2 linked regions of the Anaerocolumna sp. AGMB13020 genome follow. Each later gene encodes a partner of the first gene's protein in a complex. Links are inferred from orthologs where the notes say so. Each region holds a gene or a part of one and is shown on either strand. Other genes may lie near its edges.

Region 1 (16,247 bases):
GACGTATTATAAATATCAGGTAAAAGCATATCGAGTAATCGATGGACAGAAGGTAGTAATTGCAAGCTCAAACATTACACACTCCATTACGAAAGGCAGCTCTTTTGCAAATCCGGTAAAAGTAACTGCAAAAACTTCTGCAGTAACACTTGAAGTGGGAGAATCAAAGGTAGTGACTTTTAAAGCGGTTTTGCCAAAAGGTAAAAAAATGAAAAATCATACGGAAGCAATTCGATACAAAACAACAAATGCAGCTATTATAACTGTAAGTAAAAATGGTATGATAAAAGCAAAGTCAAAAGGAAATTGCTATGTGTATGCATACGCTCAAAATGGGGTATATCTAAAAATTAAAGTAACTGTTCAATAAATGGAAGAACCACGTGAAGGCGATATACCCATCATGTGGTTCTTTTATGTAATAGCGTTCTGTTAAAAAAAGAAGAATTAGTGCTCCAAGAAAACTTCTAAAGTAAATCACAAACCTGTAATTCAATGCATTAGGAATATAAAATAATACCTATTCGAAGGAATAAATGCAAGAAAAAAATTAAACGTGCGTATAAGTTGCGTATAAACTATTTTTATGTTAAAATACTCCTTGTGCCATTCATCGTGTCAAGTCCTGAAAGCCTTGATTCATAAGGATTCCAGAAAAAACACAACCCCCATGACGCCTTTGCCATGAGGGTTGCATTAAAAAGGGGAGGATAAGTATTTAACTTTTCTTTGGTATTGGCTGCACAGAGAACTGTACAGTCGGTCATCCTTTATGCTGGAGGGGGGATCCAGCGGTTTCAGATGGCACCGGTTAATCTAAATCATCGACGAATTAGATTAATTATAGTATGATGCAATATTTCTAAGATTATACATAAATAAAAAATATTATGTAAAAAATCTATAGAGAATCAAAAGATGATTAAAGGAAGGTAGAACAATGAGTTTATTAACTGAGTGGAGGGACTTTGCGTATGCCCTTGACACAAACCAGAAAGAAGGCCAGCTGTTTTGGGCTAATTATTTTAATGTAGAGCAGGGAATCTATGAGAAGATTCTTGCAGAGCCCGAAGTTGTTGTAGAAGGAACCGTAGCTGAACTAGCAGCAAAATACGGTACTACCATTTCACTTATGACAGGATTCTTAGATGGCATCAACGAGAGCCTTGTGAAAGAAAACCCTATTGAAGAAATGGAAGAGACAACAGTTGTAAATCTCGGATTTGATAAAGAGATGCTTTATAAGAACATGGTAGAGGCGAAAGCAGAATGGCTCTATCAACTTCCTGTCTGGGACAGCCTGTTACCAGAGGAGAAAAGAAAAGAACTCTATCTTGAGCAGAAGAAATCGAAAACCGTAGTCAAAGAGAAAAAAGTAGGACGAAACGATCCCTGTACCTGCGGAAGCGGCAAGAAATATAAATTCTGCTGCGGGAAAGCTTAAGATAAGCGGTTTGTAGAATCTAGATAAATAAATAGTGGTATTTCCACTCTTTGTCCACGCATTATCGAATGCGTGGACATTTTTATAGATAAATTTATATCAGAAATATACGTATAAAAATATAAAGCTCCCTCAGATTGAATAGTTAGTTTAATCAGGGAGACTTTCGAGTTTGCTGTCAAACTAGTGAAAACAATGACAGAAAATGTTGAACAATAAAATTTTTGTTTGATTTTCAGCAGAATTATAGTATGATATATAAAAATATTAAGGGGGAAATACGATGAGATTTTCATTAGGGAGGAAAATCAGGGCTATCATCGTTATCATAGTACTGGTATGCAGTCTTGCATACATGGCTTTATCTTTTTATATGATACAAAGAGCAGTAACCGTGCAGATGAAAAATGACGGACAGACTCTGATAACAACGATTAAAAGAGAATTGATTAAGAACAATGTAACAGAATTGACAGGAATGCAGGAAATATTCCAAGAGATAAAAGGGGCAAGCAATGGAAATATCAGCTATGTTTCTTTATCCGATGCTAATTCCAGTGTATTCTTAACGGATGATAAAATCTTCGGACAGACAGATGAGGTTGACGGGGTATCTTCGGCTACAGTGGGCGGAGACAAAGTACCCCCTGTATCCAGGGAAGAAATTTCAGGGAATATTCTTAAAATGCCTGATGGTACAAAAGTCTATAATATCACAACCGGATTTCAATACAACGGTGAGTCGGGCTATTTGAATCTCGGAATATCTCTGGCTTCTATGTATGAAGAGGTTAGGATGGCATTCTTTGATATGGCTGTTATCGGAATCATTATAATGGCAGTTTCAGTACTAGTTGCTGTAATACCTACCGGCAAGATTATCAAGCCAATTCTTGGTATGTCAGAGAACCTGAAGCTATACGCAGAAGGTGACTTTAGAAAACAAACAGAGGTACACAGCAAAGACGAACTTGGTGACATGAGTAAAGCCCTTGATAATATGAGATTAAATATGGTACAGCTGGTCAGCGGCATTAAGGACAATTCCATACAGGTACTTGACAGTGTAAATAGTCTGAATACAGCTATGGAGGAAAGTTCTCTGTCTGCCATGGAAATATCCAAAGTATCGGAAGAACTGACCGCAGGAGCTGCAGATTTGGCGGATAATTCACAAACAGGCCTTTCTAAGATGAATCTACTGGCTGACAGTGTCAATTCCTTGTATGTAAGTCTTGCGGTTATCCAGAGTAGCATAGAGCAGATTAAGACTGCCAGCTTAAACGGAAACAGATGCCAGAAGGAACTTCATGAGCAGGTTAATGACAACGGTGCGGTTTTTGTTCAAATGAAAAGGACAGTGGATGACCTTGCAGGCAAATTGGGTTCAATTGTCAATATGACCTCTGTAATCAGAGCGATTGCCGACCAGACGAATTTACTTGCAGTAAATGCAAGAATTGAAAGTGCCAGAGCAGGTGAGCAGGGTAAAGGTTTTGCAGTCGTAGCGCAGGAAATTGCTAAACTTGCAGAACAGACCACCCAATCCATAGAAGGAATCGAAAACTTAAGCAAAGAAGTCGAGGAGTCCTTTACCAGAACAGTAGAGATTATGGATAGAGGAGCTAATACTGTACAGGATACTACCACAGCCTCCAAGGAAGCAGGAGAGGCTTTTGAACTTATTGAAAAAGCAATTTATGATGTGATTACTAATGTAGACAGTGTTGTAACGGATATTAAGAAAGTACATACAGGCAAAGAGGATGCCATACATCTAATGGAGAATATTTCATCGGTAGCGCAGCAGTCAAGTGCAGCAACAGAAGAGATTGCGTCCTCACTGGAATGCCAGAATGAGGGTATTGCAAATATAGCACGTTCTACAAAATTACTTCAGGAAATATCCAGAGAGTTATCCCGTCTCATAGACAAATTTGAGTTATAATTGTTACAAAAATAGAATATTAAGCGGCAAGAAGCCTCGTGGCTTTCCTGTAATACATTGTCTGTAAGACACTGCCGATATTGTGTGTAAAAGCGAATAATTATTATTCAAAGCTGGCACACAATATTGGCAGGATATCTTTCAGCCGGTTTGCAGAGGAAAGCCAGGGGGCTTCTTACCGCATTGGCTTAATGCTCAGTTCCTTACTATTATCCATTCAAATCCTGTTTATATTGCTCTTGTTTGTACAAAAGATAATTAACATATTCCAGGACATCTTCTTTTCCTGCTGGAGACAGCAAGTTATATTTCTTGATAAAGTCCGCAGTTTCATTAACAAAATCTCCATAACCTATGCGAAGTGAATTATCGGAAACTCCAAGCATATAGTCACATGATACCTTAAAATAATTGGATAAAGCTATCAGCTTGCTAAAAGAGGGCTCATTCCTCTGTGATTCATAATTAGCAATTGCGCTTGATTTGATTCCAATAACACCAGCCAATTCCCCTTGCGTCAGCTTATGCTTTTGTCTTAAAAATTTTAACCGATCACTAAAATCCATTTTGTTGCTCCCCCTAACTGCATCTTTTATACCCCTTATTCATAATAGAATAAAACACAACCAGAATAATATGCATGCTTTATAATAAAATTCATATAGGTCAAATATATTAATTAACAATACAAAAAAATTATATAACTGTAAAAAGGGTGTGTCAATTCCCAACTTAAGGGTTCTATAAAGTATATTTCATAGAATGGGTTTTCAGAAATTATGAAAGGAAAAGTAATCAGATAATCAGAAAAATAATATATATTTGATTTAGTTGCATGATTCTGACAAGAAAGGCAAAAAATATAATGCACTACTCTGCCAGGAACTGTATAATATAGGTAAATTTAATTTACATATAACGAATATATCATATGACACGTACAAAAGCTGACATAGAAAAGAGGAGCATCTGGAAAGGCTGACCTGCACTGATGTGTTGAATGATCCAGGTGAAACGAGATACAGAAGTATATAAATTATACAGATTCATAAAGCGGAAGGGCAGATAAAATTAATGAGAAAACGTGATATGTATATAAAACCCGGAAAATACAGGGGTATGAGAACGAAAAGAAAAAGAAGGCTACCAGGAATTATCATACTCTCAGTTACCCTAATAACCGCTATTTTATTTCTTGCCTTGTGGCAGTTTCGAATCATAGAACCCGATAAGTTTATCTACTCAATAATAGACAGAGTGAAACAACCAAATGTTATAGCAGAAGATGTAAAGGAAGATCAGAAGTCTCTAAATGAGCCGGATGATATCATAAAACAAGGTAAAGCAGAGCTTGATGAGCAGGCTGAGAGAAAGAAGCCTACGACCACCAATATACCCGAACAGGATACAGTTGTTAATAAACCGGCTGGGGATACTGCTAAGAACCAGGAGGGATCACTGGAAGACTTAGGAAACAGTGTGCAGGAAGCCTCAGTAAACAGCCAGAAACCTCTGACAGAGGATCTTATCAATAAGACCTCAGAGCCTGTACGCGGCATATATGTTTCCGGTGCAAGAGCCGGAATTGATGAATATATGCAGGAGTTGATAGCTCTGGCGGAAAATACCGAAGTTAATGCCATGGTAATCGACATCAAAAATGATTTTGGTGAAATCACTTATAAGACAGAACTTCCTTTGGCGGTAGAGATTGGAGCTGGAACAAGATATATAAAGGATATAAAGAAACTTGTAGAGCAGTTGAAAGAGAAAGATATTTATCTCATAGCCAGAATAGTATCCTTTAAAGATCCTTTATTGGCAAAAGAAAGAAAAGATTTAAGCTTACATGATAAGAATGGTGTAATATTTAAAGACAAGAGCGGTGACAGCTGGGTAAATCCCTATAAACAGGAGGTATGGGATTATCTTATTGCTATCGGAAAAGAAGCTGCTGAAACGGGTTTTGACGAAATACAATTCGATTATATCCGCTTCTCCACAGATGTAGGGATGAAAAACGTTAATTATGGAGCAGAGGCAAAGGATAAGAGCAGGATTGATATCATTACGGAATTTACCAAATATGCCTGCGATAATCTGAAACCTCTTGGAGTAAAGGTCTCGGCAGATGTGTACGGAACTATTATCAGAAGTTCGGTAGATGCAGAAATTGTGGGACAGGACTATGCAGCTATGGCAAAATATCTGGATTTCATTTGTCCGATGATATATCCTTCTCATTATGCAGAAGGCTCTTACGGAATCGATTATCCGGATAGGAGGCCGTATGATACCATACTGGCAGCATTAAAGGAGTCAAAGCTTGTGCTGGAAGCAGAGAATAATAATGAAACCACTGAAGGAGAAGAAGCTGATATAAAAACAACAACAGCAAAGGTAAGACCCTGGTTGCAGGATTTTACAGCCTCCTGGGTTAAACACCATACAGAATACGGTCAGGAGGAAATAAGAGCACAGATAAAGGCCGTATACGATGCCGGGTATACGGAATGGATTCTTTGGAATGGCAGTAATAATTATACGGAAGCAGCTCTTGTTAAGACGAATTAAGCTAGTGCTGCAGATAACATTACGTCTCATTCTACTGCTTTTCCACAGGGCAGATAGCAGGCATTGAAATTATACCAAATCAACATCTGCCAGTAATGAATTCGCTATAAATTTATAAGTTAAAAAAAATAGAAAAAAATAAAAATTTTTTTGCAAGATTTTTAAAAGGAAAGTGTATAAGTATTGGAGCATGCGAAAGGAGGCTGTTAACTTGAAGGATGAGGCAATAATAAACCTGCTGTCTGAAAAAAATGAAATGGGTTTATTAAAGTTGGCTGAAAAGTATGAGAAGCTTTTAATCCATATTGCCGGTACAATCCTTGGCGGACGTAATGAAGATATTGAAGAATGTGTGAATGACACTTATATGAAACTATGGAAGCATATCGACCGTTATGATATGGAAAAAGCCTCCTTGAAAACTTATTTAAAAGTAATTATCAGAAACACAGCAATAAATAAGCTTCGTGATCTAAGCCGCAGAGAGGGAATGGAATATAAAGAAGACTTTTCAGATATTGCCCAGTACTACATCGATCAAAGCCAGAATGTAGAAAATCAGGTATTTCGAAAAGAGGATATTCTCCTTTTAAATGAGATTATAAGAGAACTGGACAAAAAGGACAGGGAGCTTGTACTGCGCAGGTACTATTATCTGCAGTCCTCCAAGGACATTGCCGGTGCTATGAAGATGTCCGTAACAGCAGTAGACAGCAGGTTGTCAAGACTACGGAATAAAATGAAGCTTACCTTTGACCAAAAACTAAGAATCACGGTGTGAACCAATACCTTTAGCAGGAGGTAACAGAATGAATGAACAAACGCTGATAAATATGTTAAGTGAACTGGATGCCGGTTCCTTAAAAGAAAATTTTACAGAAAAAGATTTAAGAAACAAAGATGGAAATGTTTTTAAAAGGGCATATTTCTATATAAGATCCTTAAACCGGAAGGATGATGCGGAAAAGGGAAGTATCCTTAAGAATCATCTGGAAGAGTATACGGAGGCTTCCGAGGAGTTTTTTACGGAAAATGATACGGTAGCAGTCATGGAAGCAGAAGAAGAGGAACCGAATGCCCAATATAGAGGATTTACGATTCATGTCTTTAAGCGCAGCATCAGGAATCTGTTCAGGATTATAACAGCTATTGTAGCGGCACTTATTGTTATCATAGGTCTTGTGATTGTCCTGATCAGAAGAAAACATATCTTCAAACTTTTTAAAAAGGTACAGATCAGTTATTAACAGCCTATAAGAAAAATAAAGAATTCAAGCTGCCTGAACAGCAGGAAAATAAAAAGAAAAAATAAATACATCTTAAGATGTAAGTGAGCATTAGCACACAGATAGGAGATTATATGTTAGAGAAAATTAAAGAGATCATAGCAGCACAGCTTGCAGTAGATGCAGGTACTATTACAGAGACCTCCACTTTCAAAGAGGATTTAGGAGCAGATTCTCTTGAGCTTTTTGAATTGATTATGGCAATGGAAGAAGAATATGATATCGAAATACCTTCAGAAGATTTAAATTCACTGGAATCAGTAGGAGACTTAATAACCTATTTAAAGAATAAGGGTGTGGAATAATGGAAGGTCAGAAAGCATTACACACAGAGATCTGTGATTTGCTTCATATAAAATATCCAATTATACAAGGCGGAATGGCCTGGGTGGCAGAGCATCATCTGGCAGCAGGAGTTTCTGAAGCCGGAGGGCTTGGTATTATTGCTTCAGCCAGTGCAACTGCCGAAATTGTAAGAAATGAAATCAGAAAATGCAAAGAGCTAACAGATAAGCCCTTTGGTGTTAATATTATGATGTTGAATCCTCACGCATCGGAGATTGCAAAGGTAATCATCGAAGAAAAAGTTCCGGTAGTAACAACAGGCGCAGGAAATCCGGAAAAATTCATAAAGGATTGGAAAGCCGCTGGCGTAACCGTTATACCGGTAGTAGCTTCTGTTGCGTTAGCCAGGAGAATGGAGCGCAGTGGTGCTGATGCTTTGATAGCAGAAGGCTGTGAAGCTGGCGGCCATATTGGAGAACTTACCACAATGGCACTGATTCCTCAGATTGTAGATGCGGTTACCATTCCTGTCATAGCAGCGGGAGGTATCGGAGATGGAAGAGGTCTCGCGGCGGTATTTATGCTTGGAGCCAAAGGCGGTCAGGTCGGAACCCGATTTGTAGTAGCAAAGGAATCCATCGTACATGACAATTATAAACAGAGAGTAATCAGTGCGAAGGACATAGATTCAGTAGTAACCGGCCGCTCCACTGGGCATCCCGTAAGAGCTCTTCGCAACAACATGACCAGAAATTACCTTAAATTGGAGCAGGAAGGCAGAAGCTTTGAGGAATTAGAGCTTCTAACCCTGGGATCCTTAAGGAAAGCTGTTATGGAAGGAGATATCACCGAAGGCTCTGTTATGGCAGGCCAGATAGCAGGTCTCATCTCCAAAGAACAGTCCTGTAAGGAAATACTGGAGGAAATAACAGTAGAAGCCTGTCAGGTAATCCAAAAAGGATGGGCATAACATATGGGAAAAACTGCGTTTATATTCCCAGGTCAAGGCGCTCAATACGCAGGCATGGGAAAGGATTTTTATGATACTTACAGCACCTCAAAAGAAATTTATGACAAAGCCGAAGAGCTCCTTTTAATGGACATCAAGGAGCTGTGCTTTGAAGAAAATACAAAATTATCTATTACCAGGTATACACAGCCGGCAATGGCTGTCACCTGTTTAGCCATATACGAAGGCGTAAGGGAATTGGGGTTGACCCCTGATTACTTTGCAGGTTTAAGCCTGGGAGAATATCCGGCAGTTATAGCTTCCGGCGTCTTATCCTTTGAAGAAGGAATTAAACTGGTCAAGATCCGAGGCGAGCTGATGGAAACTGCTGTGCCGGAAGGTTTAGGCGGTATGGCTGCCGTGCTTGGGCTTGACGGTGAAACCATAGAGAAGGTTCTGACAGAAGTGGATGGCATAGCAGTAGTTGCTAATTATAATTGTCCCGGACAGATTGTAATATCCGGAGAGAAAGAAGCGGTAAGTGCAGCCGGTGAGAAGTTATCGGCAGCAGGAGCAAAAAGAGTTATTCCGCTAAATGTCAGCGGACCCTTTCACTCCCCTATGTTAAAAGGGGCGGGGGATAAGCTTCTTCAGGAACTTTACTCCATTATTGTATCAAAGCCTGAAATTCCCTATGTGGCAAATGTAGACGGAAAACCTGTCACAGAGGCAGAAGGTATCAGAGAGAGTTTATCAAAGCAGGTGTATTCCTCCGTAAGATGGGAAGACAGCGTCAGAACTTTACTGGCAGCAGGGGTGGATCTGTTTGTAGAAATCGGTCCAGGAAAGACTCTGTCAGGGTTTATAAGAAAAATTGATAAAAACGTCACCGTTATTAATATAGAGAAAATACAGGATCTTGAGAAGCTTAAGGAGGTTATTCATGCTAGAGGGTAAAACAGCATTCGTTACCGGTGGAAGCAGAGGTATCGGAAGAGCAATAGCAGTTGCTCTTGCGAAGAACGGTGCTACTGTTATTATAAATTACTGCGGTTCTTTCGAAGCTGCAAAGGAAACAGAAGAAATCATCAAAAATAACGGCGGCATGGCCTATCTGCTACAGGGTGATGTAGCCAGCTCCTCTGATGTGGAAAGAATGTTTGCCTGGATTGCTGAAAATGTAAAAAGACTGGATATCCTTGTAAACAATGCAGGTATCACCAGAGATAATCTTATTCTTAAAATGACGGATGAGGAATATAGTCAGGTTATCGATACGAATTTAAAAGGTGTATTTTATTGTTTGAAACATGCCTCTCGAGTGATGTTAAAGCAAAGATACGGAAAAATCATAAATATCTCCTCTATTTCCGGTATTCACGGTAATCCCGGCCAGGTTAACTACAGCGCAGCCAAAGCCGGTGTAATCGGAATGACCAAAACCCTGGCAAGAGAGTTATCCTCCAGAAATATTAACGTAAATGCCATTGCTCCTGGGTATATCAATACGGATATGACGGTGCATCTAAAAGAGGAGATCAAAGCAAAAGCCCTTGAAACAATTCCTCTAAAAAGATTTGGTGAAGGAGAGGACATTGCAGAGGCAGTGGTATTTCTGGCATCTGATAAGGCCTCTTACATCACAGGGCAGGTATTGTCTGTAGATGGTGGTATGGGAATATAAATTTTTGGCACAATTAAGGCATATTTCGAAAAACATGAAATACGTTGAGGAAGACATGAAAATAGTGTGAAATGTAATATTTTACACTGGTAACTTGGTGCCTGCGATCATAAATTTGCAGGTGGTTAGAAAGGCATGGATATGAATATGAAAAAACGAGTAGTAGTTACCGGATTAGGAGTTATTACACCTATTGGTAATAATATAGAAGATTTTTGGAAAAGTATAAAAGAACAAAAGGTACCCTTTGCACCGATTACTTACTTTGATACCACAGAATATAAGGTTAAGCTGGCGGCACAGGTAAAGGACTTTAAACCCGAAGACTATATGGAAGCCAAGACTGCCAAACGTATGGAGAACTTCTGTCAGTTTGCTGTAGCTGCAGCAGGTGAAGCTATTAAGAATTCAGGACTGGATTTGACAAAAGAAGATGTAACCAGAGTCGGTGTTTGTGTAGGTTCCGGTATCGGAAGCCTTCAGGCAGTTGAAAGGGAGCATTCAAAGCTTGTGGAGAAAGGGCCAAAAAGAGTTGCTCCTTTGCTGGTACCCTTAATGATCTCGAATATGGCTGCTGGCAACGTGGCAATCCAGTACGGGCTAAAGGGTAAATGTACCAATGTGGTTACAGCTTGTGCAACGGGTACTCATTCTATTGGTGATGCGGTTCGTTATATACAGTGTGACGAAGCAGATGTCATGATAGCAGGCGGTACAGAAGCAGCTATCAGCCCTATTGGTGTGGCAGGGTTTTCCGCGCTGACAGCCATGACCACCGAAACAGATCCTAAGAGAGCCTCCATCCCTTTTGATAAAGACAGAAGCGGTTTTGTTATGGGAGAAGGAGCAGGAATCGTAGTATTGGAATCCTATGAACATGCGGTGGAGAGAGGAGCAACCATATTGGCGGAAATAGCCGGTTACGGTGCAACTTGTGATGCTTTTCATATTACTTCTCCTTCCGAAGACGGAGAAGGTGCAGCAAGAGCTATGCTTACAGCAGTAAAAGAAGCTGGAATAACACCGGAGGAGGTTGATTATGTCAATGCTCACGGAACCAGCACCCACCATAATGATTTGTTTGAAACCAGATCCATAAAGATGGCCTTTAAAGACCATGCCTATAATCTCCTTGTGAATTCCACCAAGTCAATGACCGGACATTTGCTGGGTGCAGCAGGTGCAGTTGAGTTCATTGTATGTGTAAAATCCGTTATGGAGAATTATGTTCATGCAACGGTAGGTTATGAAATACCCGATGAGGAGCTGGACTTAAATTATGTAAAGACACCTGTAACCGACAGAGTAATAAATTATGCTATATCCAATTCCTTAGGTTTTGGCGGTCATAACGGCAGCTTACTGGTTAAGAAATTCACAGAGTAACGAAGCCTTAAAAAGCCTTAAAATAACAAAACCATAAAATAACAAAACCATAAAATAACAAATCTTTAAAATAACAAAGCCATGAAATAATAAATTCATAAAATAACAATTCTTTAAAATAACGAAGCTTTAGAATAACGAAATTTTTTGAGTAACGAAATTTATATAAGCGAACTCAATTGCTGCAAGATATCAGGTAAGTCGAAAGAGGCTTGCACCAGTACTCAGAAGAATACAAGAGTTTTTGAAAACCTAAAGGTATAAAATACCAGTGAATCATACATTTTATATCTATGAGCAGTCAGAATATAACTTATGTAAGAAAGGAGGATTAGAAGTGAAACAGGAAGAAATTCTTCAATTAATAAAAGCTGTCTCTTCCAGTAATTTAACAGCCTTCCGTTACAAAGACGGAGAGGTGTCACTGGAACTGGAATGTATCCAGAAAGAGGCAGGAGAAGTCCTGACGAAGGTTATTCATCCGGTAAAGGAGGAGAGCACTTCTGAATCAGAGGAAAACCTGTTAGTGATTAAATCCCCCATGGTGGGTACCTTTTATACCGCAAAATCCCAGAACAGTGAACCCTATGTTCAAGTAGGTGACAAGGTTAAGAAGGGGCAGGCCGTTGGTATCATTGAAGCCATGAAACTAATGAATGAAATTGAATCAGAATACGATGGAATCGTTGATAAGATAGTTGCATATAACAAGGATATGGTGGAATACGGACAGCCGTTGATCTATATCAGACCACTGTAGGTATAAGCTGATTAAGCCTGATAAGCGCAGGATAGGGAGAAAAGTAATAATATGTTGGATATTAATGAAATTAAGAAGATCATACCTCAGAGAAGTCCTTTTTTAATGGTAGACAGGATTCTGGAATTAGACCCCGGAAAACGTGCTGTCGGCAGGAAATGCGTTTCCTACAATGAACCTTATTTTGAAGGTCATTTTCCGGAAGAACCGGTTATGCCGGGAGTGCTTATCATAGAAGCACTGGCACAGGTTGGTGCGGTAATCTGTCTTTCCATTGAAGAAAACAAGGGTAAGAATGCTTTATTTGGAGGTATTAACAAAGCAAGGTTTCGCAACAAAGTTTTTCCGGGAGATGTTCTCACAATGGAAGTTGAGCTGATAAAAAGGAAAGGAAATATAGGGATTGCCACAGCGAAGGCCTTTAACGAAGAGAAGGTATTTGCAGAAGCAGAACTTATTTTTGTCCTCGGCTAGGAAAGAGGGAGCTATGATTAATAAGATACTAATTGCCAACAGAGGAGAAATCGCAGTACGTATAATTCGTGCCTGCAGAGAACTTGGAATTGCTTCCGTAGCTATATGCTCGGATATTGATAAGGAAGCCCTTCATGCCCAATTGGCAGATGAGACCATCTGCATCGGGCCGGTATCCTCAAAAGACAGTTATTTAAAGATGGACAGAATCATAAGCGCAGCCTGTGCAGCAGGAGCAGATGCCATACATCCGGGCTTTGGATTTCTTTCTGAGAATGCCAGATTTTCTGATTTATGTGAAAAATGCGGAATTACTTTCATTGGTCCCACCGGTGAGGTCATTGATAAGATGGGAAACAAATCCGAAGCCAGAAAGACTATGATGGAGGCTGGTGTTCCGGTAGTACCGGGAACCAAAGAAGCAGTAGCTTCCTCTGAGGAAGGCCTTACGATTGCAAATGAAATCGGTTATCCGGTTATCGTAAAAGCCAGTGCCGGCGGCGGTGGCAAAGGAATGCGTATCGTTCGGGCGGAAGAAGAATTTGTGAAGCTTTTTGAGACTGCAGGGCAGGAAGCAAAGAATGCTTTTGGCGATGATACCCTGTATATTGAGAAATACATTGAAAGTGCAAGGCATATTGAATTTCAGATATTAGCAGATAATTATGGCAATGTCATTCATCTGGGTGAAAGGGATTGCTCACTGCAGAGAAGACATCAGAAGCTCATAGAAGAAGCACCAGCCTATCGTATGCCCCCTGAAATACGGGAAGCCATGGGCGAAGCAGCAGTAAAAGCTGCCAAAGCAGCGGGTTATCAAAATGCCGGAACCATTGAATTTATCCTGGATAAAGAGAATAATTTTTATTTTATAGAAATGAATACAAGAATACAGGTGGAACATGGAATTACAGAGCTGATAACGGGAATTGACCTGATCAAAGAGCAGATAGGTATTGCAGAAGGTAAGACCTTAAACCTGACACAGGCTGATGTCAAGATGAACGGTCACGCCATTGAATGCAGGATTAATGCTGAAAACCCTTTAAAAGGTTTTATGCCCTGTCCAGGAACAGTAACCTCTCTTCATTTCCCCGGTGGTAACGGTGTCCGCATCGATTCCGCCCTATATGCCGGGTATAAAATACCGTCGGCATATGATTCTCTTATAGTAAAGCTCATGGTTCATGATACGGACAGAGAGAAGGCAATTCGTAAAATGCGAGGTGTACTTGGAGAGCTTGTCATTGAAGGGATAACAACCAATCTGGATTTCCAGTACATGCTCATAAATCACGAGGACTTTAAGAACGGTAATACGGACACAGGTTTTGTGGAAAGACTGTTGATGGAAGACAAGGAAATACAGATAGACAAGAAAATGCAGATAGAAAAGGAAACATCAAAAGACCGGGATATACAAAAAGACAAGGAAATGCCGGAAGACAAGGAAATGCAGGAAGACAAAGAAATGCCGGAAGCGATATAAGAAAGCCATTTCCACTTTTGGCTGAAATGCGATGCTGTGAGAATGGCTGTTTGTGTGAGTTGTTAAAGATATGATCGTATCTGTAGCAATAATACATTTGCAAGCAGATGTGGCTGTAGTGATTACGAATATGTATTTTAGGTTCGAATTAGAGGTTAGACTGAAAAACTCGTTGTTTTTCGGCATCCCGATTTGTAGTGTGCAAGGCGCACAGAGGGGAGTTCCATGCTTAAGGAAATGTTTAAGAAAAATATATCAGCTGGTACGGAGCAAAAACTCCTGAACCAGGGACAGAAAATAAAAGATTCCATCTATGATGCACAGATTCCCGAGGGCCTCTTTGACAAATGCGATAAATGCGGTGAGATTGTCTATCTGGAGGATGTGATCCAGAACTATTTTATCTGCCCTGTATGCGGCGGCTATTTCCGAATCAGCCCCAGGGCAAGACTTAGTATGATACTGGATAAAGGAAGTTTTGAGGAATGGGATGTGAATCTTCCGGTAAGCGACCCCCTAAATTTCCCCGGATATCAGGATAAATTAAATCACCTTCGTATGGCAACCGGACTCGAAGATGCAGTGATAACAGGCGAAGGGAACATCGATGGCACAAAGGTTGCTATTGGTGTCATGGCCTCTGCATTTTTAATGGGAAGCATGGGAGAGACCGTTGGGGAGAAGATTACCCGTCTTGTGGAAAAAGCAACAAAAAGACGGCTTCCGGTTGTATTGTTCTGTTGTTCCGGAGGAGCCAGAATGCAGGAGGGAATCGTATCCCTGATGCAGATGGCGAAAACAGCACAGGCAATCAAGAAGCATGATGAGGCAGGATTATTATATATACCGGTACTGACAGATCCCACCACCGGGGGCGTTATGGCAAGCTTTGCTATGTTAGGTGATGTTATAATTGCTGAACCAGGTGCTTTAATTGGATTTGCAGGTCCAAGAGTAATTGAACAGACCATTGGACAGAAATTACCGGAAGGTTTTCAGAGTGCTGAATTTTTACTGGAACACGGTTTTGTTGACAAAGTGGTAAAACGTAATAAGTTAAGACAGACCTTATCACTATTGGTAAAGAGCCAGGATGCAGGTATAGACAGCAAAGAAGAATAAATTTTTATAATGTGCATGCAAAAGTACGCAGATGGGAGGTAATATGCCGGCAGAATTAACAGCGTGGGAACGTGTTGAAATAGCAAGAGGAATTAGCAGACCTACCAGCCTTGATTTTATCAGCGGTATCTTTAATAAATTTACAGAGCTCCATGGTGACAGACAAGGGAAAGATGACGGTGCGGTCATCGGCGGAATTGCTGTGATAGACGGGGAATATGTAACGGTAATCGGTCTTCAGAAGGGCCGTAATCTTAAAGAGAATACCAGGCGTAATTACGGAATGGCTAATCCTTCCGGATACCGTAAAGCCTTAAGACTGATGAAGCAGGCAGAGAAATTTAACAGACCGGTTATCTGCTTTGTAGATACCCCAGGAGCTTATCCGGGAATAGAAGCGGAAGAAAGGGGTCAGGGAGAAGCGATAGCCAGGAATCTCTTTGAAATGTCCGGGCTTAAGGTACCTGTTCTAAGTATTATTATCGGTGAAGGCGGCAGCGGAGGAGCTCTTGCCTTAGCAGTTGCAAATGAGGTATGGATGATGGAGAATGCAATCTATTCCATATTATCACCGGAGGGTTTTGCCTCCATACTCTGGAAAGACAGCAGAAAAGCATCGGATGCAGCGGAAGTCATGAAGATAACTGCAAAAGACCTTCTGGAGCTTCGCATTATCGAACGGATTATTCCGGAGGAGGAGCCTTTGAACCTGGAGAATTTATGCTGTGTGGCAGAAGCCTTAAGGACAGAGATTTTATCCTTTATACATTCCTATAAAAAGAAAGACACGGATGAAATAACCCAGCAGCGTTATGAAAGATTCAGAAAGATGTAGCTGCTTATGGT
Region 2 (16,329 bases), 600 kb from region 1 along the record:
CTATTTCCAACAGTTGTCTCTGATGGGGGTCCATTACAAGGGCCTCACGGGGTGATATCTTAAAAAAATGATTATCAAAATATTCCATCCGCTCCACTCTTCCACACCATTTACTAATGCTTTTATCCGCTTCCATAAGAGAAGAATAATATTGTTTGGTATCCCACCGCTTTTCATCAATTTCTTTGATTAAGTTATCACCCTTTTCCAGGTGACTCCAAAATTCATTGTAATTATCAGCCTCTGGAAAGCGGCAAGCCATACCTATTATTGCAATATCTGAAGTTCTAACCTCAAGAATATTCATGTTATCTGATTGATTTTCTATCATGACTTCCCTCCTTACCGATATAACTTAAAACCGTTTGTATTCTAAACAGTTACAATGACTAGCCTTACAAACCTATGAAATAATTTAAAAAATGCTTGTCCCCATCCAGCACGGCACAAGCATTCTATAAACTCACTATAGCTTTTTATATCATGATTCTTTCATTAAACGTATCAGGCAATTTGCGCAAAACCGAAAGAACGAATACGCCTATTGAAAGGTATTAGAAGTCCTTTCTATGAAAATTTTGTGCTATCTTATAAAGCAGATTGTTTGAGCGCAGCGAGTTATCTGGTTTATAAGATGTCAAGCACAAAATATTCATAGAACCAGGACTTCTTATACCTTGAAATTGAAGTATGAGTCTTTCGGTTTTGCGCACATTGCCGTCCCCTTGCGAAAAACTTCCTTTTGAAGTTTCATCTCACACCCTTTATTAAGATACTCGTATTAATCCCCCCAAAACCAAAAGAATTACTCATAGCCACCCTTATAGAAGCTGGCACCGCTATTTTTCCTGCAAATAAGAACTCCTGGCAGCTGGGCTTCTCCAAATTAGCATTTGGGTGAATAAAACCGAAGTTCATTTGAAGAATAACAGCAATAGCTTCCACAACTCCGGCTGAAAATAAACAGTGACCGGTTAACCCTTTTGTAGAGTTGATAACTATCCTGGAAGTATTCTCTTTATAAACTCCTTTAATCGCCTCTAATTCCGTATCATCTCCCAGAGGGGAGGAGCTTCCGTGCGCATTGATATAATCCACTTCCTCTGGCTTAATTCCCGCTGTCTCCAGGGTCCTTGCCATTGCTTTTATTTCACCGGCCAGACTTGGATTGCTGGACCTGTTACCATCAAGGTTTATCACACCTCCAAGAATTTCGGCAAGAGGTCGTACAGCTCTTTGAGCTGCCGATCTTTCTGATTCTAAAATCAAGCAGCCGGAAGCCTGCCCATAGAGAAATCCTTCATGTTCTTCATCAAATGGACGGCAGGCCTTATCAGGCTCGCCGTAATACTTTCGTCCGCCCAAGGCTCCTATATTATAAAAGCCTTGAAGCTCCATATTGGTCAACTCCGTTAATGCCCCCACTACCACACAAGCCTCCGCAAGTCCCAGCTGCAGCAATTGCCAGGCCTTAATAATACCTGCATTCCCACTGGCTGAGGCACCTCCTACCGTAAAGCCCTCACCCTGGATGCCAAATATCTCACTTAAGGTACCGACATGATCCGTATCCATAAATTGCAGGGCATATTGGGGTGTCAGGTATTCCGGATCTTTTTGAAACTTGTCGAAATACCCCTCCCTGATACCGCTTGTAAGATTGCTGCCCGTCACGATAATTGCAATTCTGTCACCGGGAATAGTTCTATTGAAAAGGTCTGCCTGACAATAAGCCTCCAAAACACAGGCTAATGCGGCTTTCACGGTAATCGAAGCTCTGCGGGCAGTTTTTCTGGCTCTATCAATGAAAGCTTCGGGTACTCTTTCTGAACCTCCATAGGAATCCATTCTTTTGTCAAAAGAAAAGGAGCTAATATCAGCTCCTATGACTCTTGCATTATTAACCGTTTTCCCCTCAAGATACCGAAAGCTCTGGCGCCCGTTTCTTAAGCCCTGTTCAAAATCAGGGATTGAGTCTGCAATGGCATTCACTACTCCCATACCGGTTACATAGACAGTTTTATCCCCTCCCGGCATCATGACACTTTTTTTGAATATACCAGATCAACAATTCCCTGGATATTCTTAAGCTGTCCGAATTCCACAAGCGGAATTTTTACCCCCAGTCTTTCCATCAGTTCGATAATAATATCCATCCGGTCTACCGAATTTGCTCCAAGCTCTCTTAAACTGTCTTCCGGAGTAATTTGACCGGGGTAAACCTCCGGCAATATTTCAGCTATTATTTCTTTCATTATTATAAAAATTTCGCTCTTATCCATATGATTCTCCCTTATTTTATGCTTTCAATAATCGAAAGCGGTTGTTTAAGAAGGTTGCAGTTTCTCCCAACATCAGTAAAGCGATTTCGTCCACATGACGGTTCTTCCAGGGCTCGTATTTGGTTCCCTTAATCCATTGATTAAAAGCTCCCAGGGCAGGTCCGCAGTGTACCTGGTAATCTACTTTCGAATCAGCATCTCCGGTCAGAGCACTTTTTGTACTGTAATGAAAATACCATTTAAAAATCATTGCCATTTTATTCTTGGGATTTTTTTCTGCTTTCTTTATTTCTTCCGGTGAATAATAGTTTTTCAATTCCTCATAGATGCTGTCGAAGCTGCGCTTAAAATATCTGTCCTGTATCTGGTCCCTGGTTTTACTATCAATTTCATCAATGGAATTGAACTGACGGTATAAATCATAGAGCTTATTGGCTCTTGCAGGGAAAAAAAGGCCTTTTTTAAGTACCTGTACCTTCGCTCCGAATTCAAACATATCCCCCGCAGGAGCATAGTCCGTATCCTGCACATTCATCTGCTGCAACAACTCCTTTACCGCATCACTGGTGCCTGCTTCCACCGTACATTGATTAATGGAGCCGGTAACAATAAAATCCGCACCCAGGATAAAGGAAGCACCGGCTGCCTCCGGGGTTCCGATTCCTCCGGCTGCTCCAATGTGGATTTTTCTTTTATAGCAGAATTTTTCCATCATATCATTTCTGAGTTTTAGGATGGCAGGAAGGAGGGTATAGGTTACTCCGCAGTCCGTATGCCCACCCGAATCCGCCTCCACGCACAGGTCATTGGCAACTGGTACGCTTTGAAGCATTTCCGCCTCTGAAGCAGTGATCTTTCCTTCGCTTAATAGCCGATCGATAATTCTGGCCGGAGCCGGGCTCATAAAAGCCTCTGCTACTTCTGGCCTTGATATCTTTGCAATAATCTTATTGGTACTCTTAATATCTCCCTTTTCATTTCTTAACAGGCCTTTCGCTTTGTATCGTACAAGAGCAGGCGTAACTCCCATAAAAGCTGAAGCTTCAATTACCTTCACCTGATATCTAAAATACAAATCGATGATCTTTTCTTCTTTTTCCGGATTATTGGGATCATAGAGAAAGTTCATGCCATAAGCCTGTCCTTGATTTAATTTTTCCTGGATGTATTTTATGGAAGCCTCAATCTCCTCCAGTGATAAACCACCGGTACCCAGGAATCCTAACATACCGGCTTTTCCCATTCTTACCACCATATCTTTTGAGGAAACACCTCGATACATAGCACCGGTAATATATGCATAACGAAGATTGTAATCTTTCTTAAACTCTTCGCTGCCTAAAGAATCATAGGTAATGTCTGTTGCATACTTGTTTTCACCGTTATCCTTGTCTGCAACAGACCTTTCCTTGCTATTTTCCCCGTCAGTATCTTCTGTCACCTTCTGCCCAAAATATTCCTTGTACTCCTCCTGCTCCATCTTAAATGGCTCTGCTTCTGTCCTTATATGCCTTATAAGTCCGGTAAGGGTTCTGCCGATTCCGATTTCTTCAAATGTTATCTCACCTAACCCCAGCAGCAGCCGGATCGTATCTGTCCACCGAACCGAATGTGTTATCTGCTTTACTAAATTATCTTTCATTTCTTTTTGTTTATAAGGTCTGGCAGATACATTGGATATTACCGGTATACTCATTTCTTTGAAGCTAAACTCTGCCAGGAACTGTTCAAACAGTTCACTTGACCCTTTCATATACCTGGAATGAAAAGCTCCGCTGACATTTAGTATCGAGAACAATTTAACCCCTGTGTAATTCTCAAAAACATTTTTTGCCTGAAGAATAGCTTCTTTGGGGCCTGAAATCACGATTTGGGAAGGACAATTGTAATTTGCAATATCGATTTCGCTTAGACCTTCTGTTTGTAATATATGGGATATTTCATTTTCTTTCAGACCGATAATGGCTGCCATTCCTCCGCCACTTGCCTGCCCCATTAATTCCCCTCTTTTTTTCACGAGCTTTAAGCCGGTCTCAAAGTCAAAAGCTCCTGCTGCATGGAGGGCATTGTATTCCCCCAGGCTATGCCCGGCTACAAAATCAGGGTTTTCCTCCGCCTCCTTGCATTTCTTAAGATAGGTTAGAGCATTTACCGTATACAATGCCGGCTGTGTATATTCTGTAAAACCCAATTTTGACTCCGGGTCCTCCAAGCACAGCTCCTTTATGGAATAACCTAATATTTTATCCGCACCGGATACAAGTTCCGGGAATTCTTCAAATAATTCTTTTCCCATACCCTTATATTGAGCGCCTTGACCTGGAAATACATATGCCTTCATATTTTACCTTCTTTCTTATCTTATATATTTGTAATCTCTAAGGATAGCTCTATTAGCTTTGGATAGGTTATGGAACAGACGTAAGTATCAAAAACAAAGGCGTAAGCCGAATATTGCATAAAATGGGTAAAGCTAAGCTTAAAATACTTCTCTTTATTCTCGATTTTCTCCACTTCATATAATTCCAGCGGAACCGTTAATCCGGTCTTCAGGCATTTAGCCAGAGCTTCCTTGGCTGTCCATAAGATAACAAAAGCTAAGGCTTCCTGCATTGCCAGATTTTTTATCAGAGACGCTTCATGGGCTGTAATATTATTTTCCAATGCTTTTTTCACATTCCGATTTACTTCCTCTATGTCAATTCCCATAATAAGCGTTTCATCAAACACCAGGGAGGCCGCACAGGTTTCACAATGAGAAAGACTTCCTCCCGGACTTCTGAAAGCTTCCAGTTCAATTACCGGTTGCCCGAAAATACCATTCTTAATATTAATATTTTTTAGCTGTACCTCTTTGCTGTACTCAGAAACTGCTTTTTTTAATGAATACCTTCCGTATAGATAACTTTTAAGCCTTTTATCACTTTTGATGAATTTAATATAATCCTGTTCTTCGGTAGTTAAAAATGGAATAAGCTGATGGCTTTTATTTTCAGCCATGTATGTAAGATTCAGCACAACCTCATAGCTGCGGTCCTGAGCTTTTCCTTCCAGAAAATAATTACCAGAAAAATCTTTCTTCCCATTGATAGTTCTCACCTCCCGGCTAAAATAAAAACAACCCTCTTTCAAGGATTGCTTCCCAATTGTTTTTATGACCCCTGGCAGCTATGCCTTTTGGTAAAAGGCATAGCTTCGCCATGGATATCTTAAAATATCCGCATCCTTCTTATACAAAGACGATACCATCAACTAGCCGAAACATAGATTGATACTTTTCATCTCTTTTTCATAGCATTTGATAATAATATAGCACTTTTAGAACCCCATAATAAAAATGTCCTTTATTGGTAAGTAATATGGCTTAAATTGCAGAATTCATAAGAGCATACTGATACTCCTCCAGTATTTTACTCATGAATACTTCTGTGTAATCGCCTTCCAGAAATTCAGGTTTACCAAGAAGGAACTTTAAGAAATCCACATTGGTATTTATTCCTTCTATGTTCATTTCCTCCAGACATATGTACATTTTTTTAACAGCCTGGGCTTTATCCGGGGCCTTACAGCATACTTTGGCAATCATAGAATCATAATACGGTGACACCGTACATCCGCAGCCGTATCCACTGTCCACCCGGACATTGAAACCACCGGGCATATTCCATTTCGTAAGCTTACCAAGGGAGGGAATTCCGCCTTTTAGTGTATCTTCAGCCAGAATTCTGCATTGCAGGGCATATCCGTCAAACTTGATATCCTCCTGGGTTACACTCAGGCTCTCTCCTTCAAATACCCGTATCTGCTCCTTTACAATATCAATTCCCGTAACCATTTCCGTGATGGTATGCTCCACCTGAAGCCTGGTATTCATCTCCAGGAAATAATACTCTCCGTTTGAAAGCACTAAGAATTCAATTGTGCCAGGTCCTGCATACTTAATGTGTTTTGCGATTTTTAAGGCATCTGCATAGATCTTCTGTCTTACCTCTTCGGCAATGTTTACGCACCTTGCTTCTTCAATTACTTTCTGGTTTGCCCTTTGGACCGTACATTCCCTGTCACCTAAATGAATGACATTTCCGTAGGTATCACCCAATATCTGAACTTCAAAATGCTTGAAACCCAGTATTGCTTTCTCCAGAAGCAGTTCATTGTTATTAAAGGCAGCCTTCGCTTCTATTTTGCAAAGATTATAATTATCTTTCAGCTTTTCCTTCTCCTTCACGATTCGGATACCTTTTCCGCCGCCTCCGTGGGTTGCTTTTAACAAAACCGGAAAACCTATAAGCTCACCTAATTCTTCACATTCGTGATAACTGTTAACAGGTGCAGTGGCACCTTCTATAACAGGAACCTGACACTCTTTGGCTATCAGCTTTGCATTACTCTTATTTCCAATGGCATCTATCAATTCACTGGACGGTCCAATAAATCCTATCTTGTATTGCTCACACAGTCTGGCAAATTCACCGGATTCAGCCATAAATCCAATTCCCGGATGTATTGCATCCACATTGTATTTTGTTGCCACGGACAGGATTTTGTATACATTCAGATAAGAGTCCCTGGCATCGCCGATACAGACCTTTTCATCGGCGATTCTTAAGTGGGGGGAATCCTTATCAACATTGGAATATACGGCTACCGTACGGATTCCAAGTTCTCTGAGAGCCTTAATTATTCTTACTGCAATTTCTCCCCTGTTTGCAACCAACACCTTATTATATTTCCCCATCATCCACTCACCTTAATAGAAAGTAATTCCTGATCGCATTCCACCAGACTCCCATCGGCTGCCATGATTTCCTCAACGATACCGTCAACCGGTGCTATTACATCGTTATATACTTTCATTGCCTCTATCACTCCTAACACACTGCCTTTGTTTACTTCCTTTTTTCCACCCTTAAGACTGTCCGCTACGGAAAAAGCTCCAACAAAATTTGATTTAACAATAACGTATTCCGTTCCTTCCATACTGCCTGAGCTACCAGCTGCATGACGCCCAGGCTTTTTATCCAGAGCAAGGATATCTGTGTTTTCCTGTACCAGCTTTTCTATGTCAATACTTTCTTTGGTTGCTACACTTTGTGATTCATATTTAACATCACTTTCCTTTAGGACGCCTTTTTGAAAGGATAATTCCTCCCCATTCATGGAGTACTTAAAATAGTTCAGTTCTGACTTTTCACAGATTTCTAAAATACTTATCAAATTTTCACCATTCATACATTATACATAATACGTTAATATTATTTTCCCCTTCCTTTATTTTATAGCTATGCATCAACGCGTCTTAGAACATCCTCTTTCAATTTTCTTATATTGCCGATTTCACGGAATTTATTTCTGCGGGCTTCCTTCAGTTCCATTCCTGAGAGTTTTTGCAATTGTATAATTTCTTTCTGCAGGATGCTTCTAAGTCTTTCACACAGCTGCTCAAAGGTTCCCTTTTCGCTGATTACCCGGTCAATTATTCCTGCCTCATAGATATCGCCGGCTGTCAGCTTCAGATGTTCCGAGGCCAGACTTGCCTTTTTGGAGTCTCTCCATAAAATACTTGCACAGCCCTCCGGTGATACTACCGAGTAGATTGCCTTCTCCAGCATAAATACTTTATTAGCCACTCCAAGGGCCAGAGCTCCACCGCTGCCTCCTTCACTAATGACTACGGATATTACCGGGACACCAAGGGCTGACATTTCAAATAAGTTCCTTGCAATTGCTTCTGCTTGTCCTCTTTCTTCCGCATTTATACCGGGAAATGCACCTGGTGTATCAATAAAGCATATGATGGGCCGATTAAATTTTTCCGCCTGCTTCATAAGCCTTAAGGCCTTTCGGTACCCCTCCGGCAGCGGCATGCCATATTGCCGTAATTTACTGTCTGCCAAGTCTTTTCCCTTGTACTGGCATATGACGGTAACCGGGATATTGCTTAGATATGCCAGACCGCCAACAATCGCCCTGTCATCTCCATAATATCTGTCTCCGTGCAGTTCAATAAAATCCGTGAAGACGTTATTGGCCAATTCCATGCTCTTAAACCGTTTTTCACTTCTTATACTGAGGATATTATTCCAGGTACTGTTTTCCTGCCTGGTTGTTGTCCCTTCGCTGTCCAGATTATGTATTTGATTACTCACCACGTTCCCTCCTTAATTTTATATTAATAAGCACAGGCATCCGTCTTTGGCACTGTATGGTATTTTAACAGCCGGAACAATAAGGCTTTTAAACCTTCTCTGGGGACAATAGCATCCAGAAATCCATGCTCCAGCAGATATTCCGAAGTTTGAAACCCCTCCGGTAATAGTTCCTTAATGGTCTGTTCAATTACCCTCTTCCCTGCAAAACCGATTAAAGCATTGGGTTCTGCCAGAATAGTATCTCCTAAAAAAGCAAAACTGGCACTTACTCCCCCTGTTGTGGGATTGGTAAGGACACTGATATAGTAACCGCCAGCTTCACTGAATTCCTGTACTGCAGCTGCTGTCTTTGCCATCTGCATAAGAGAATAGATTCCTTCCTGCATCCTGGCACCTCCTGAAGTTGAAAATATTATGACCGGAAGCTTACGTTTTTGCGCTTCTTCAAACATACAGGTTATTTTCGTACCAACAGTAATTCCCATACTTGCCATAATAAATCTAGAATCCATAATTCCAATCATGGTGCCTATTCCGTTAATTTCTCCATAACCGGTTATGATAGCTTCCTTTAAGCCGGTTATTTCTGCCGCTTTTTCATATTTTTCTTCATAGCCCGGGAATATTATGGGATCCTGAAAAGCCATTTCTTCATTTAATTCTTCAAAGGTTCCTCCATCAACAATGGCATCGAGTCTGTCTGAAAAAGTCATGGTATTGTATGTACCGCATTTATTACATATGTAATGCTCCCTCTTAAACCTTGTATTCTCATGAACATATCCACACCTGCTGCATTTTCGAAAGGCAATCTCCTCCACTTCTCTCTACCTCCAATCTGTTTTTTCGAACGACACCCTGATACTATTCTTTCTTATAGTTAATGGTATGGTAGCATAAAAGAAAATCAATGAAACATTCTGTCCGTAAACGCTCAAATTATGGGCATAAGAAGTTATTGGGAAAGTGTTAATATATTTGGTATCTCCTCCCTTAAATAACCAAGCAGACTGTAACCAATGCCTGCTGTTCCAGTCATAAAACCGGGATGGTAGTATTCGGATAAGGTAATGTCAGAACTGTCATTTAATATTCCTGTTACCAGGCTTGCCATACAATCGTTATAACCTTCCAGGATGTCTTTGTTTCCGCTATATCTGGCATAGGAATTTGCAATATGGATATTTCCACAATTGCCATGACATAAGCAATAGCTGGCTCGTAAAGGATTGTCAGAAATATTCTTTAACGCCCTGTCGATATCCCTGGTAAGTCTTTCTGAAAATTCATTACCCAGGGTATTAAGGAGTCCCATCCGGCTTAATAGAATCCCCCCTGACCCATGACACCAGGAAACAGAGCTTTCTTTCTTCTTCCCATCCCGCAAATCCGACCAGTTATTCCGCTCTGAATCGTATAAACTTTCCTCATAGTTTAACAACTCATTTATAAAGCCATAATATTCCGTAGTATTGGCTGTTTTTGACAAAAGGGCTAAAGCAAGGCAGATTCCGCTGTTACCGTGAGAAAGCCCTCCCAAGGGAACCTCACAGGTGCTTAGCAGAATACCAGCTCCGCGGGGCATACGAACGGCATTCTTTCTCAGAATATCAGCTGCTTTCCTTGCAGTTGCCAGGTATTCCTCTTCCTGGGTCAATTCATAGAGATTGCAAAGGACAATGATTACCCCTGCATTTCCATTGAGAAGATCAAAGTCTTTGTCCTTCTCAATTAACCCTGCAAGTATCCAAACCTGTTTTTTTGCATAATTCAGATATCTTAAATCTCCTGTGACTTTATACAAGGTCTGATAAGTGTAGACAAGAGAGGCTTCCCCTGTAAAGGCACCTATTCCCTTTTCTTTATTCACTGTAGCTCTTGCCTCCAGATTCCTATCCGTATAGGCAAAGAGGGTTTGCTCTACTATTTCACACAACCTGGTATACGAAGACTTTCTTCTAATGGTATTTAATAAATTCATAAAAATTGCAACACCTGCAATCCCATCATAGAGATAAGGATTCAGCGGTTTGAAAAACTTATTATTTACCCCAGTTCCCGTATGGAATATTCCTGTCCAGTTCACTTCTGTAAAAGCTTCGTTAAAAATTGCCTGTGACACCAACCGGTCACCTAGTTTTTCAGCTGCCTGAGCTATAAGCCTACTGTCAATTATGGTTTCTTTCATAAGCTCCTTTCTTTGCTTCGATTGCCTCTGGAAACTGCTTGTGCCAAACCTCATGTTCATATTTATGGTATTCTGGTCCATGGTTATCCGTATAAAAACCTCCTGTTTTTCCATGTCCGAATAGCTTAAGTTATCTATTCGTTCACACAAACTGCTGTAAGCAGTCTTATGAAAGAAGTTTTCCAATCTGGTTCCGTCGGAAAAAATGAAGGCTTTCCCATCAGCTTCCATAAAAAACTGTGGTATATCTCCTTTCATTAATTCTCTGACTTCCGCTTCGACTATTTTATTTCTATGTTGAACCTTGTAAGGACAGGTTTCATAGAGCTGGTAGAACAACATATTCCTGTCGCTGCCATCCATCAGGAAATCAGGATGATAGGATGCCGTAAGAAGCGACGAATAGTGCTGGGTATCTCTTACTAAGTATCTGCTTTTCGTTTGTTTCAGTTCTTTCAGTCGCTCTTTCAGCTCCTCTTTCTTCTCAAGCGAAGCGGTGTACGCCAGCCAAAAACCTCTCAACAGGTCTTCTGTAAATAAGCTCTCCTTGATATCACTTCCCAATAAGGAGGGAAGATTCTTTGCACCATGAGTACTTGGGTATCGATATTCTATGGATATATCAGAGGATTTGTTGTTTGTAATATAAGGTATCTTAAAGGGTACTTTCTGACCTGCACCTCCACTGATTCCGCTGACATCTACTCCCTTCCCCCCAGCTTCCCAATGATACACCGGTAATAAACCAAGGTATAACACAGACTCACTCAAAGCTTTTCTCACCTGCCCTTCCGCAGTATTTTCTGCCTCCCTTTCTGTTCCTATTAAGGTTTCCAGGTCAATAATTACCGGAAATTCACCAAACGCTATCAGATTTTCATAATGCAGGTCACTGGTCTTTAAGAGATAAGCTGCAAATAAATTAATTCCCATTCTGGTATAGTAATTTTTAATTTCCTGCTTATTCAGGCAGCCTTTATGCCGGATTACTTCTTCCCAGCCGTAATTCCCCCTGTCCAGCATCCTTCTTGAAAATTCCGGTATACTGCATTCTCCTGATATCCAATTCACGAAATTCTGATAAAATATTTCGTTTGCCAGTGAATGAGGTTTATAGATTACACTTTTTTCATTATCAAAGGTAAACTTTATTACCGTTTTTGAACTCTGATGATTATCCGCTATATCTGCATCAAAAGATATAACCCGATCAAATGGCTCTCCGTAAAAAATATGCTGTATAAGCTCTTTCTTATCCTGCCGAAGCTTAATTAACACACCTGTCAGGAAGTCTGTAAAGGAAACAATGGTTTCCAGAATACCTCTTAGCATTACAGGATAGTTTTCACAGATTTCATAGATATAGTTTATATCCTTTAGATAATTCTCCTGATAATATTCATATTCCTCCTCTGAATTACAGCCCTTTAAATATCCCTCTGCTTTCAGAAAATGAATCTCATTAATTAATGTTCTAATACTTATTGCTTTTATTTTTTTATAGATAATCTTTAAAAAATCCCGGGTTATATCCCTGTTTTTACTATTGCTATCAGCTGAAAGCTCCAAATGGAAATAGTACTGGGCTAATTTAAGGAAATATTGATAAAAGTATGCAAAATCCGTATGTTCTTCATAGAAAGCAAGGTTTTCACCAGCGTATAAATTACTCTCGAATAGGAATGCTAACCTCCTGATTGGGTGAAATATATCATCAGAGATCTCAAATTCACCGTTATTTAAATGATTAACAATACCTGGCTTCTTATATAAATGATTCATGGTGTCTTTTCCCAGTAGTTTTTCCCAGTAGTTTTTACTCTCACTGCTTACGGATAAATGGCTTATCTTATAATTTCTTTCATATAAAACACTGCTCTTCTCAAGATTTCTCATATACTGTCCCCTGTCATGAACTTTCTTCGACATGTACTTTTAACTTTCTATGCCATTTGCTTTTTTCGACATGTACTTTTTACTTTCTATATCATGCTTTTTCGACATGTGCTTTTAACTTTCTATGCCATGTGCTTTTTCAACATGTACTTTTTACTTTCTATGCCATGTGCTTTTTCAACATGTGCTTTTAACTTTCTATGCCCTGTACTTTTTCAACATGTACTTTTTACTTTCTATGCCATGTGCTTTTTCAACATGTACTTTTTACTTTCTATTTCATGTACCGTTTCTCTGATTACTCTTCTCTGTTATTTACTTTTCCCTTGCTATACCAGACTCCAGCTTTGCAGACTCTGGTATTGATACACTACTTTCTTCCTGCTAAAAAAAGAAGAGGAGACAATACTAGCTTGTCTCCTCTCTTCTTTGAGATATTTTTTCAGCAGCAGATTAATGTTAAGAATCCGCTGCACCCAACTGTAATTGTATAAATCGCATCGGGGTTCTTACTCTCCCTTAGAGAAACGATTTCACTGATTTCTGCTGGTATATCTCCGGCTGGATGATTGAACTGGTTCCCTGTTTTTACTCTTGTTAATTTTGTTGTCATTTCTTTACCTCCATTTTAATTTTTTTATCCTATCATATCATTTCATGCTTGTCTTGCAGCAGCTTGTACACCAATGACAATGTTTTGTCTCTATTCAGCAGTTTAACGTTACAATGATTTCAAACAGATTGTCATCATAATTATAGTCCAGCAGACCTTCATATTGATTTACTATGGTTTTTATACTCCAGAGCCCTAACCCATGTAAATTCTTATCTTCCTTTGATGTAACAATGGAATCATTTAAGACCTTCGGTTTATGGGCCAAGCTGTTACTTACTTTTACAATTAACATATTGTTTTTCTTCTTCATAACCACATTGATCCACTTCTGAGATTTCTTTACCAGATAACAGGCCTCAATGGCATTGTCAAATATGTTGGATACAATAGAGCATAAATCATCATCTCTGATTTGAACCTTGCCTATCTTCTCAATATCAGTTTCCACCTGGATGTCATATTTTGTGGCTTCTGTAAGTTTATAATTTAGTATGATATCCAGGATCTGATTCTCCGTTTTAACGGTACTATCCAGTAAACGTATTGGTTCCACGATGGATTCTATATAGGCAAGGGCCTGTCTGGAATCATTGTTCATTAAGTACTGATGCAATATATTCATATGGTTCTTTAGATCATGATATATACTGGAATTTTTTTTGTATAATGTTGATAAATTACTGTAGTTCTGTGCTGTCATCTGCTTATAGACTTCTGCAAGGTTAGCCCGTTCCAGATTATCCCTGTAAATGATATAGACAATTGCAACCGTTACGCACAAGATGCACCATATCAGAAAACATGTCCACTGTAACATCATATCTCCGGTTATGTTCTGGAGATAAATTCTCTGGAAATAAACCGTGGCACTGCCTCCGCCAATTACAAAAGCAAGCAATAATCTTTTATATTTATATATATAAGTAATCTTTCCTTTGAAAGCCCTCTTTAAAATTTGATAAAGGACAGCCCAAATCCCTAATAATACGATTGTATAGAGAAATCTTTCCCTGCTGTTCAGTGTTGATATAAGGTAACCCAGATCAATATTATCTTCCAGCAGGCTAATAAGAAAAGTAAATAAAAGCTCGCCAAACACACTCAAAATAATATACAGATTTATTACCAAAAATCTCACCATAAATTTTTCATAATAAAGAAAATAGGTCATGACAGATAAGTAAAGAATAATTACAAAAATTAGTATGTTTGAATAGGTCACTACCTGGCTGTTCAGGAAGCTGATAACAGCAAGGGGTAGTGACAGAGCTATTCTTAACAGCATCTGTCTTTTGTGATTTCCTTTACACTCAAATAAACAGCTTAAAAGACAGAGGCATAAATCAATTCGGAAAAAGCAATGTAAGAATTCAACTATCTGGAATATCAGCATCAAACATTAACCCTCCAAAATTGAATTATTTTCTTTTTTACTTCATTCATATGGGATCTACTAACAGACAGATTAATACCGTTACGCAATATAACAAGATTGTTATGGATTTTCATAATATGAGGGGCATTCACAATAAATCCCCGGTCAATAATTAAAAATTCTTCAGAATTTAAGTCATTATATACATCGGATATACTTTTTCTTTCTCTGCTTTCACCGGATGCCGTTACAAATATAGAATTTTTTCCTTCTTTAAAAATATAGTAAATGTCTTTATAAAAAATTTTTTCAAATCTGGAGTTTGTCTTAATGATATAGCTTTCTTTTTCCCTGTTACAAATCTCTGCCGTTAAATCCTTCAAAGCAATGGGCAGTTTTTTATTGATAAGCGATTTTGGTATGTAACGGCTGATATTAAGCTCATAACCGTCAATTGCATACTCCATGTGGGAAGTTATAAAAACCACATAGCTTTCTTTCATTGTCCGGTTAATTACTTTGGCTAATTCCATACCATTTATATTCGGCATCTCTATATCTAAGAAACAGATGTCAAAATATTGATGCTCTTCCATATCATAAATAAAGTTCTTAGGGTTTTCATAACAGCTCACACGAAAAGGAATGCTTTTATTTCTGAAGAATTTATTCACTTCCAGTGCGATATTGTCGATATTCGCCCTCATGTCATCAACAATAGCAATTTTTATCATATAATACCCTCCCCTCAGAAGATTAATATACAAGGTATTATACCAACATTTTACTAATTTTCAATAAAAAATGTGTAATATTTACATTTATTAATGTCATGAAAATAAATTTCGTCTTTGTTTATGACTAATTCATACAATTCTCTCCCTGAAATAGTATGGTTACAATAGGAGTAAATCCCGATTTCTTTGTTGTTCACCTTTTCAATGATATCATCTACAACTGTAATAATCAGCATCTTATTCTTTTTGGAGGAGGACCATTTTCCTATCATGCTTCTCACCTGGGGCCTGGTTAATTTTATTTTTTTTGAATGATAGAATTTATTAGGAAACATTAAGCTTCTTTCTGTTCCCAGACTCTCTAGGATATCATCAAATTCCTTCTGACAGGATTCATAAGTAAAGCCCATTTCCAAATACGCTTGAATCAGCAGAGTAGCTACTTCCAGATATTTCAGTTCCCTGCCTATTAAATAATAGCCTTGTAAATGCTTGATGCTCATTAAGAATGTTTGATTGATTGAGATTCCTTTATATTTCAAGCTGCCTGCCGCAAGTTTGATTGCTTCCAGGTAGTTTCTGGATTGTTCCGAATTGACCAAAACAATACCCCCTTATTTTTATTAACCAGCAATTAATAACTTAATTTTTTCCTGAAGCTTTTGATTTCTTATCACCTACTATCCTACAGGGCAGCTGTGACAGCTTCTGATTGCTTCTTTCGATAAAAAACCACATGTCTATCTTACATTATTTAAAAGCAAATAAATTCTTTTTAGCCACATTCATCCGGAAATCAATAAACTTGCTTCTGTCCTTTATATTAAAATAGATATTGTCCTCTAAAATCAGCTCAAAGGGCTGTCCGGGATAGACGCCGTAACAATGCCCCGGATATATGATCGTATCCTTACTGACTGTATCCTTTAAAAACTGCAAACTGTCATACATATCAGAGGCAGCCTTACTGGTATCACAAAGCCCGCAGCCTTCATAAAATAAGGTGTCTCCCGTAAACAGGTTATCAGAGATCCAATAGCAGGCACTTCCCAGCGTATGTCCAGGTGTTAATAAAACCCTCAC

The links.
Region 2: the proteins of accB (region 1) and R2R35_RS05395 are in contact, whole or in part, in a solved structure (PDB 8UXZ), measured with the Escherichia coli proteins. The link is inferred for Anaerocolumna sp. AGMB13020 from one-to-one orthologs.

What each region holds. Positions count from the first base shown.
Region 1 is NZ_CP136910.1:1,984,623-2,000,869, reverse strand. Bases 10,736-13,604 are described here. They hold accB (acetyl-CoA carboxylase biotin carboxyl carrier protein), read left to right. Parts: upstream 10,736-11,893; coding sequence 11,894-12,316; downstream 12,317-13,604. Other genes in these bases: fabZ (3-hydroxyacyl-ACP dehydratase FabZ), read left to right, coding at 12,368-12,790; fabF (beta-ketoacyl-ACP synthase II), read left to right, coding at 10,736-11,556. In the rest of the region: R2R35_RS07890 (beta strand repeat-containing protein), read left to right, coding at 1-370; R2R35_RS07885 (SEC-C metal-binding domain-containing protein), read left to right, coding at 941-1,444; R2R35_RS07880 (methyl-accepting chemotaxis protein), read left to right, coding at 1,728-3,392; R2R35_RS07875 (helix-turn-helix domain-containing protein), read right to left, coding at 3,602-3,958; R2R35_RS07870 (putative glycoside hydrolase), read left to right, coding at 4,467-5,966; R2R35_RS07865 (RNA polymerase sigma factor), read left to right, coding at 6,178-6,747; R2R35_RS07860 (hypothetical protein), read left to right, coding at 6,776-7,213; acpP (acyl carrier protein), read left to right, coding at 7,327-7,557; enoyl-[acyl-carrier-protein] reductase FabK, read left to right, coding at 7,557-8,507; fabD (ACP S-malonyltransferase), read left to right, coding at 8,511-9,443; fabG (3-oxoacyl-[acyl-carrier-protein] reductase), read left to right, coding at 9,430-10,170; more of fabF, read left to right, coding at 10,318-10,735; accD (acetyl-CoA carboxylase, carboxyltransferase subunit beta), read left to right, coding at 14,505-15,401; R2R35_RS07810 (acetyl-CoA carboxylase carboxyltransferase subunit alpha), read left to right, coding at 15,445-16,236. UniProt on the Escherichia coli protein: This protein is a component of the acetyl coenzyme A carboxylase complex; first, biotin carboxylase catalyzes the carboxylation of the carrier protein and then the transcarboxylase transfers the carboxyl group to form malonyl-CoA.
Region 2 is NZ_CP136910.1:1,378,859-1,395,187, forward strand. The notes cover bases 4,834-7,784. They hold R2R35_RS05395 (acetyl-CoA carboxylase biotin carboxylase subunit), read right to left. Parts: upstream 7,021-7,784; coding sequence 5,647-7,020; downstream 4,834-5,646. Other genes in these bases: R2R35_RS05390 (4'-phosphopantetheinyl transferase family protein), read right to left, coding at 4,834-5,414; R2R35_RS05400 (acetyl-CoA carboxylase biotin carboxyl carrier protein), read right to left, coding at 7,020-7,499; accA (acetyl-CoA carboxylase carboxyl transferase subunit alpha), read right to left, coding at 7,565-7,784. In the rest of the region: R2R35_RS05370 (SDR family NAD(P)-dependent oxidoreductase), read right to left, coding at 1-331; R2R35_RS05375 (beta-ketoacyl synthase N-terminal-like domain-containing protein), read right to left, coding at 751-2,037; R2R35_RS05380 (acyl carrier protein), read right to left, coding at 2,037-2,282; fabD (ACP S-malonyltransferase), read right to left, coding at 2,299-4,623; more of R2R35_RS05390, read right to left, coding at 4,644-4,833; more of accA, read right to left, coding at 7,785-8,431; accD (acetyl-CoA carboxylase, carboxyltransferase subunit beta), read right to left, coding at 8,455-9,255; R2R35_RS05415 (type 2 lanthipeptide synthetase LanM family protein), read right to left, coding at 9,390-12,551; R2R35_RS05420 (hypothetical protein), read right to left, coding at 12,961-13,131; R2R35_RS05425 (sensor histidine kinase), read right to left, coding at 13,226-14,527; R2R35_RS05430 (LytR/AlgR family response regulator transcription factor), read right to left, coding at 14,527-15,243; R2R35_RS05435 (hypothetical protein), read right to left, coding at 15,297-15,848; R2R35_RS05440 (MBL fold metallo-hydrolase), read right to left, coding at 15,997-16,329. UniProt on the Escherichia coli protein: This protein is a component of the acetyl coenzyme A carboxylase complex; first, biotin carboxylase catalyzes the carboxylation of the carrier protein and then the transcarboxylase transfers the carboxyl group to form malonyl-CoA.